2 regions of the Nonomuraea sp. NPDC049480 genome follow, and region 2 is predicted to be linked to the other one. Evidence: riboswitches for the same ligand, from Rfam matches in the RefSeq annotation. Region 2 holds a riboswitch; the other holds the start of a gene.
The links. A riboswitch is a leader RNA that binds a small molecule or an ion and turns the genes downstream of it on or off. The one in region 2 is predicted to bind glycine.

Region 1: linked by a shared signal. The riboswitch ahead of gcvP (aminomethyl-transferring glycine dehydrogenase) and the one ahead of gcvT (glycine cleavage system aminomethyltransferase GcvT) in region 2 are both predicted to bind glycine.

Annotation. Positions count from the first base shown of each region.
Region 1 covers NZ_JBITMD010000006.1:338,520-341,712, forward strand. Annotated here, with positions in the region: gene ACIBX3_RS20150 (MerR family transcriptional regulator) at 116-736, shown strand; glycine riboswitch at 1,025-1,124, shown strand; gene gcvP (aminomethyl-transferring glycine dehydrogenase) at 1,306-3,193, shown strand, end outside.
Region 2 covers NZ_JBITMD010000001.1:176,951-180,143, reverse strand. Annotated here, with positions in the region: gene gcvH (glycine cleavage system protein GcvH) at 1-124, opposite strand, end outside; gene gcvT (glycine cleavage system aminomethyltransferase GcvT) at 121-1,206, opposite strand; glycine riboswitch at 1,241-1,339, opposite strand; glycine riboswitch at 1,430-1,527, opposite strand; gene ACIBX3_RS00845 (hypothetical protein) at 1,621-2,478, shown strand; gene ACIBX3_RS00840 (gamma-glutamyl-gamma-aminobutyrate hydrolase family protein) at 2,480-3,169, opposite strand; gene ACIBX3_RS00835 (3-oxoacyl-ACP reductase) at 3,178-3,193, opposite strand, start outside.

The sequences.
Region 1 (3,193 bases), on a different contig from region 2:
CGAGCCGGATCGTTGACTGAGCATGGTCACGGTCCTACGGTGCAAGTGAAACCCGTGGTCGCCCTTTATGAACCCCCAGATCAGGCCGCGGGATGAGAGAAAGCCGGAGGTCCGCGTGGCGGTCAGCAGCGGCGAGGGAAAGACGGCCGGCCAGGAAGATCCGGTGCGGCGCGAGGACGCGCGGCAGCGTGCCGGGGAGCAGGGCCTGCTCTTCGACGAGCAGCCGGCGGCGTTGCCGGACGACATCGGGTACCGCGGGCCCACGGCCTGCGCGGCGGCCGGCATCACCTACAGGCAGCTCGACTACTGGGCGCGTACAGGCCTGGTGGAGCCCACGATAAGGGCAGCGCAAGGCTCGGGCTCCCAGCGGCTCTACAGCTTCCGCGACATCCTGGTGCTCAAGGTCGTCAAGCGGCTCCTCGACACCGGGGTGTCGCTGCAGCAGATCCGCACGGCCGTGCAGCACCTGCGCGATCGCGGGGTCGCCGACCTCGCCCAGATCACGCTCATGAGCGACGGCGTCAGCGTCTACGAGTGCACCTCGGCCGACGAGGTGATCGACCTGCTCCAGGGCGGCCAGGGCGTGTTCGGGATCGCGCTCGGCCGGGTCTGGCGCGAGGTCGAGGGATCCCTCGCGGAGCTGCCGGGGGAAAGAGCGGCGGTCGAGGACACCGTCCCGGCCGACCACCCCGCTGACGAACTCGCAAGGCGCCGACGCGCCCGGCGCATAGGGTAGGAACAGCCGCCCGAGCGTTGGCCATGCCAGACGATGGTCAACGGCAGAACTGTTGTCGGCGTCCTGCCGTTGGATGAGTGACGACCGATGGTAATGGCGGGATGACTTTCTGTCACAACCAGGTGCCCGCCCGGCCTTGCCGGGTCGCCGCCGGCCTTGGCGCGGGGTGCGACGAGACTACGCCGATGTCCGTTTTGCTCAGGTAAACGACAGAGAACCGAAGACGCTTATGGAGACCGGCGAGGGTTGTCATCGGTGAGGGTTGTAATCTAGGACAAGCAAAGCTTGCGACCCCGTGCGGGAGAGTCCCCGGGGCCTTCGGGCCCCTGGGCGCCGAAGGAGCAACCCTCCCCGGAATCTCTCAGGCACCCTGTACCGCTCGGGCGAGGCAACTCTGGAAAGCAGGCGCGCCCGCCAGGCGTGCCTCACCGACGGTGCAAGCCCCCGCCCGGGGGTGAAGCTCTCAGGTCGCGGCACCGCACCCATCATGGGGCCGCGCTGACAGAGGGGGAGATCCGGCACTCGCCCGCGCCCTGGCGCCGGTCTCCATACCTTCGGGAGGCACCTCCATGACCGACCTGTCAGCTCCGCCGTTCTCCACCCGGCACATCGGCCCCTCGGAGTCCGAGCAGCAGCGCATGCTGGAGGTCGTCGGCTTCGAGTCCGTGGCCGACCTGGTGGCCGTGGCCGTCCCCGAGGCGATCAGGGCCAAGGACCGGCTCAAGCTGCCCGCCGCCGCGAGCGAGACCGAGGCGATCGCCGAGCTGCGCGCCCTGGCCGATCGCAACCGGGTGCTCACCTCGATGATCGGCCTGGGCTACCACGACACGATCACGCCCGCGGTCATCCGCCGCAACCTGCTGGAGAACCCGGGCTGGTACACCGCGTACACGCCGTATCAGCCGGAGATCTCACAGGGCCGGCTCGAGGCGCTGCTGAACTTCCAGACGGTCGTCTCCGACCTCACCGGCCTGCCCGTCGCCGGCGCCTCCCTCCTCGACGAGGGCACGGCCGCCGCCGAGGCCATGACGCTGGCCCGCCGCGCCGGCAAGTCCAAGAGCGACGTGTTCGTGATCGACGCCGACGCGCTGCCCCAGACCAAGCGCGTGCTGGCCACCAGGGCCGAGCCGCTCGGCATCACGCTCGTGGAGCACTCGCTCGACGGCGAGCTGCCCGAGTGCTTCGGCGTGCTCGTCCAGTACCCGGGGGCCTCCGGGCGGCTGCGCGACTTCCGCGCCGTGGCCGCCGCCGCGCACGAGGCGGGCGCGCTGGTCGTGGCCGCGGCCGACCTGCTGGCCCTCACGCTCGTGGCCGCGCCGGGCGAGCTGGGCGCCGACATCGCGATCGGCACCTCGCAGCGCTTCGGCGTGCCGTTCGGGTTCGGCGGGCCGCACGCGGCCTACATGTCCGTACGCGAGGGCCTGCAGCGGCAGCTGCCCGGGCGGCTCGTGGGCGTGTCCGTGGACGCCGACGGCGCCCCCGCCTACCGGCTGGCCCTGCAGACCCGCGAGCAGCACATCCGCCGGGAGAAGGCCACCAGCAACATCTGCACCGCGCAGGTCCTGCTCGCCGTCATCGCGGGCATGTACGCCGTCTACCACGGCCCCGACGGGCTGCGCCGCATCGCCCGCGGGGTGCACCGGCACGCCGTCGCCATCGCCGGTGGCCTGCGCCGGGCCGGCCTGGAGGTCGTACACGCCGAGTTCTTCGACACGGTCCTCGTCCGCGTGCCGGGCAGGGCCGCCGAGGTGGTCGCCGCGGCCGCCGAGCGCGGGATCAACCTCTGGCGGGCCGACGACGACCACGTCTCGATCTCCTGCGACGAGAAGACCGGAGCCGCCGAGGTGGCCGCGGTGCAGGAGGCGTTCGGGGTTCCGGCCGCGGACCCGGAGGGCGCGGCCGACGCGCTGCCCGCCTCGCTGCTGCGCGAGTCGGCATACCTCACCCACCCGGTCTTCCACAGCCACCGCTCCGAGACCGCGATGCTGCGCTACCTGCGCAGGTTGCAGGACAAGGACATCGCGCTGGACAGGTCGATGATCCCGCTCGGCTCCTGCACGATGAAGCTCAACGCCAGCACCGAGATGGAGCCGATCACCTGGCCCGAGTTCGCGGCGATCCACCCGTACGCGCCCGACGCGCAGGCCGGGGGCTACCTGGAGCTGATCGGCACGCTGGAGCGCTGGCTGGCCGAGATCACCGGCTACGACACGGTGTCGCTGCAGCCGAACGCCGGCTCGCAGGGCGAGTTCGCCGGGCTGCTGGCCATCCGCGCCTACCACCGCGCGGGCGGCCAGACCGGCCGCGACGTCTGCCTCATCCCGTCCTCCGCCCACGGCACCAACGCCGCCAGCGCCGTCATGGCCGGCATGCGGGTCGTGGTCGTGGCCTGCGACTCCGAGGGCAACGTCGACCTGGACGACCTCGACGCCAAGATCGCCAAGCACCGCGACGCGC
Region 2 (3,193 bases):
CGACGTCACCAAGGGCCTCGGCGGCGTAGTCGGTGATGCCGACGGTCACGGTCAGCCCGTCGTCGACCCCGGCCACCCACTCGTGCTCCTTGGTGTAGCTCAGCTCGTCAGGGATGTTGCTCACTTCTTCCTCCTGTAAAAGGGCAGCTCAACCAGGTCCATAGGTTCATGGCTGCCCCGGATGTCCACAGCCAGGCCTGCTTCGACGCCGGTGTCGACGTAGGCCATCGCGATGGGCTTGCCCAGGGTCTGGGAAGGCGCACCGCTGGTGACCTCGCCGACGACGGCGCCGTCTTTGGTGACCGGGTAACCGTGGCGCGGCACCCGGCGGCCCTGCGCGACCAGGCCGACGAGGCGGCGCCGCGGCGTGTCGTCCTTGACCGCCTCGAGCGCCGACTTGCCGACGAAGTCGCCGGGCTTGTCGAATTTCACCACTCTGCCCAGTCCCGCGTCGAACGGAGTGAGTTCGGCGGTGAGCTCGTTGCCGTACAGCGGCATGCCGGCCTCCAGCCGGAGCGTGTCGCGGGCGGACAGGCCCGCGGGCTTGAGGCCGTACGGCTCGCCGGCCGCCATGAGGGCGTTCCAGAGGGGCACCGCGTCCTGGTTGGCGACGAAGAGCTCGAAGCCGTCCTCGCCGGTGTAGCCGGTGCGGGCGATGAGCGCCTGCCGGCCGTCCACCAGGCCGGGGAGACCCGTGTAGTACTTCAGCCCGCCGAGGTCGGCGTCGGTGAGCGTGGCGAGGATCTCCTGGGAGCGCGGCCCCTGGACGGCGATGAGCGCGTACTGGTCGGAGCGATCTTCGACGACCGCGTTGTACGCCTTCACGCGATTTTTTAGCTCATTTCCGACCATCTCGTAGTTCGAGGCGTTCGCCACCACCATGAACTCCTCGTCCCCGAGCCGGTAGACGATGAGGTCGTCGAGCACCCCGCCCCGCTCGTTCACGATCATGGTGTATCTGGCCCGTCCGGGCACCAGCGCCGACAGGTGGCCGACCAGCGCGTAGTCCAGCGCCTCCCCGGCCTGCGGCCCCGTCAGGAAGATCTCGCCCATGTGCGAGAGGTCGAACAGCCCGGCCGCCCCGCGGACGGCGTTGTGCTCCGCGGACTCGCTGCCGTACCGCAGGGGCATGAGCCACCCCGCGAAGTCGGTGAGCGTGGCGCCGAGGCTCTCGTGAACGTCTCGTAGCGGTGTCGGTCGGGACATTTGTCGCACCTCAGGACAGGGTCGGATGCCAGCATCCTCCCCCTCTGTCATCGATGCCTGAGAGCTTCGCCCGAGTTTTGCCGGACTTTCACCTTCGGCGAGGCCCACGGGCCTGCTTTCCAGAGGACACCTTCGAACAAGAAACCCGGCTCAGGCGGACTGTCGCCCTACCGTCGTGTGCGGCACGACCGTAGCGGCAGTCCACTCGGCAGATTTCTCATTCGACGTCCGTGCGGTCCTTTGCCTTGAGAGGTTCGCGGGGAGGGCTTGCTCCTTCAGGGACCCTGACCGGCTGTCAGAGTGCTCTCCCGCACGGTTTCGTCGGTGATGTCCGTCAGCCTAGTGCCGACATGGGCGTCTTGTCGCGTGCGGATCTTCCATGAACCGCTCGGGGAACTATGACGTCGATAGGGTATGAATCGGCGAACAGCGGCTCTCGGCCTGGCGGCCGCCCTGACGGTCACGTCCTGCGGCACCCAGGAGGCCGCTTCCCCCGCGCCGCCACCTCGCTACGAGGCGAGCCTGACGGTGCTCGAAGGCGGTGGGCACGGGCCGCAGCTGTGCGGGACGGTCCAGACGTCGGACCCGCCGCAGTGCGGTGGCCCTGATGTCGTCGGCTGGGACTGGAGCAAGGTGGAGCACGAGTCGCGGGCGGGTGTGAAGTGGGGCTCGTACCGGGTCGTCGGCACCTGGGACGGAGCCAGGCTGACGCTGACGGAGCCGCCGGGGGCGCCGGTGAAGGGCCAGGAGCAGCCTACGGGCGAGGACGGCTTCGCGAGCCCGTGTCCCGAGCCCGCGGGCGGCTGGCGACCCGTCGATCCCGCCAAGGCCACGCTGAAGGCCATGGAGAAGGCGATCGCGCGGGCCGGCACGGTCGCGGAGTTCGCCGGAGCGTGGCTCGACCAGAACTACCCCGGCCCGCCTCCGACGACCCGTGAGGAGATGGAGAAGCAGGGCAACGACCCGAAGCGGCTGGTGCTGAACCTCAAGTTCACCGGCGATCTGGCGGACCGCGAGGAGTGGATTCGCGAAGTGTGGGGCGGCGCGCTGTGCATCAGCGGCGCGCAACGGAGCGAGGGCGAGTTGCAGAAGACCCAGGAACAGGTCGTCAAGGACGTGGGCGACGGGTTCCTCTCGGCGTCGTCCAGCGTGACGCGGAACCGGGTGGAAGTGGAGGTCTGGCTGGCGACCGACGACCTGCGCCGCAGGACGGACGAGAAATACGGCAAGGGCGTCGTGGTGTTCGACAGCGTGCTGAAGCCGGTCGGATAGCTCAGCAGGCTGCCACGAGGGCCTCGAAGAGGGCGCAGTCCTCGGCCGCCTCCGGGTGCCACTGGACGGCCATCGTGAACGGTCCGGCGTCCAGCTCCACCGCCTCGATCGTGCCGTCCTCGGCGGTGGCGGAGACCGTGAGTCCGTCGGCGAGGCGGTCGACGGCCTGGTGGTGGTAGTGCGGGACCGTCACCGGTTCCGTGCCCAGCGTCTTGGCCAGGCGGGTGCCGGGCACGGGGATGACGGGCAGCGGGCCGAAGCGGCCGGGCGCGGGGGCGTGGCCCGCGTGCCCGACCACGTCGGGGAGGTGCTGGTGCAGCGTGCCGCCGAGGGCGACGTTGAGCACCTGCAGGCCGCGGCAGATCCCCAGGTAGGGCAGCTCGGCGTCGAGCGCCGCGGCCAGCACCGCAAACTCCGCCTCATCGCGAAATTTGCGGACATATCCGGACTTTTCGTGTGGCATTTCCCCGTACCTGGCCGGGTCGATGTCGCCACCGCCGGCCAGGATGAGCCCGTCCAGCCGCTCCACCAGCCGCGCGGGATCGCCGGCCGGCGGCAGCACGACGGGCTGCCCGCCGGCGCGTGCGACCTGCTCCACGTACATGTACGGCAGCAGCGCGACGGTCATGTCCTCCCACACCGTGAATGTGGCGGGCTCGACGTAACACGTGATGCCGATGACCGGACGCATGATTCCTCCTAGAGCGGCGTCACG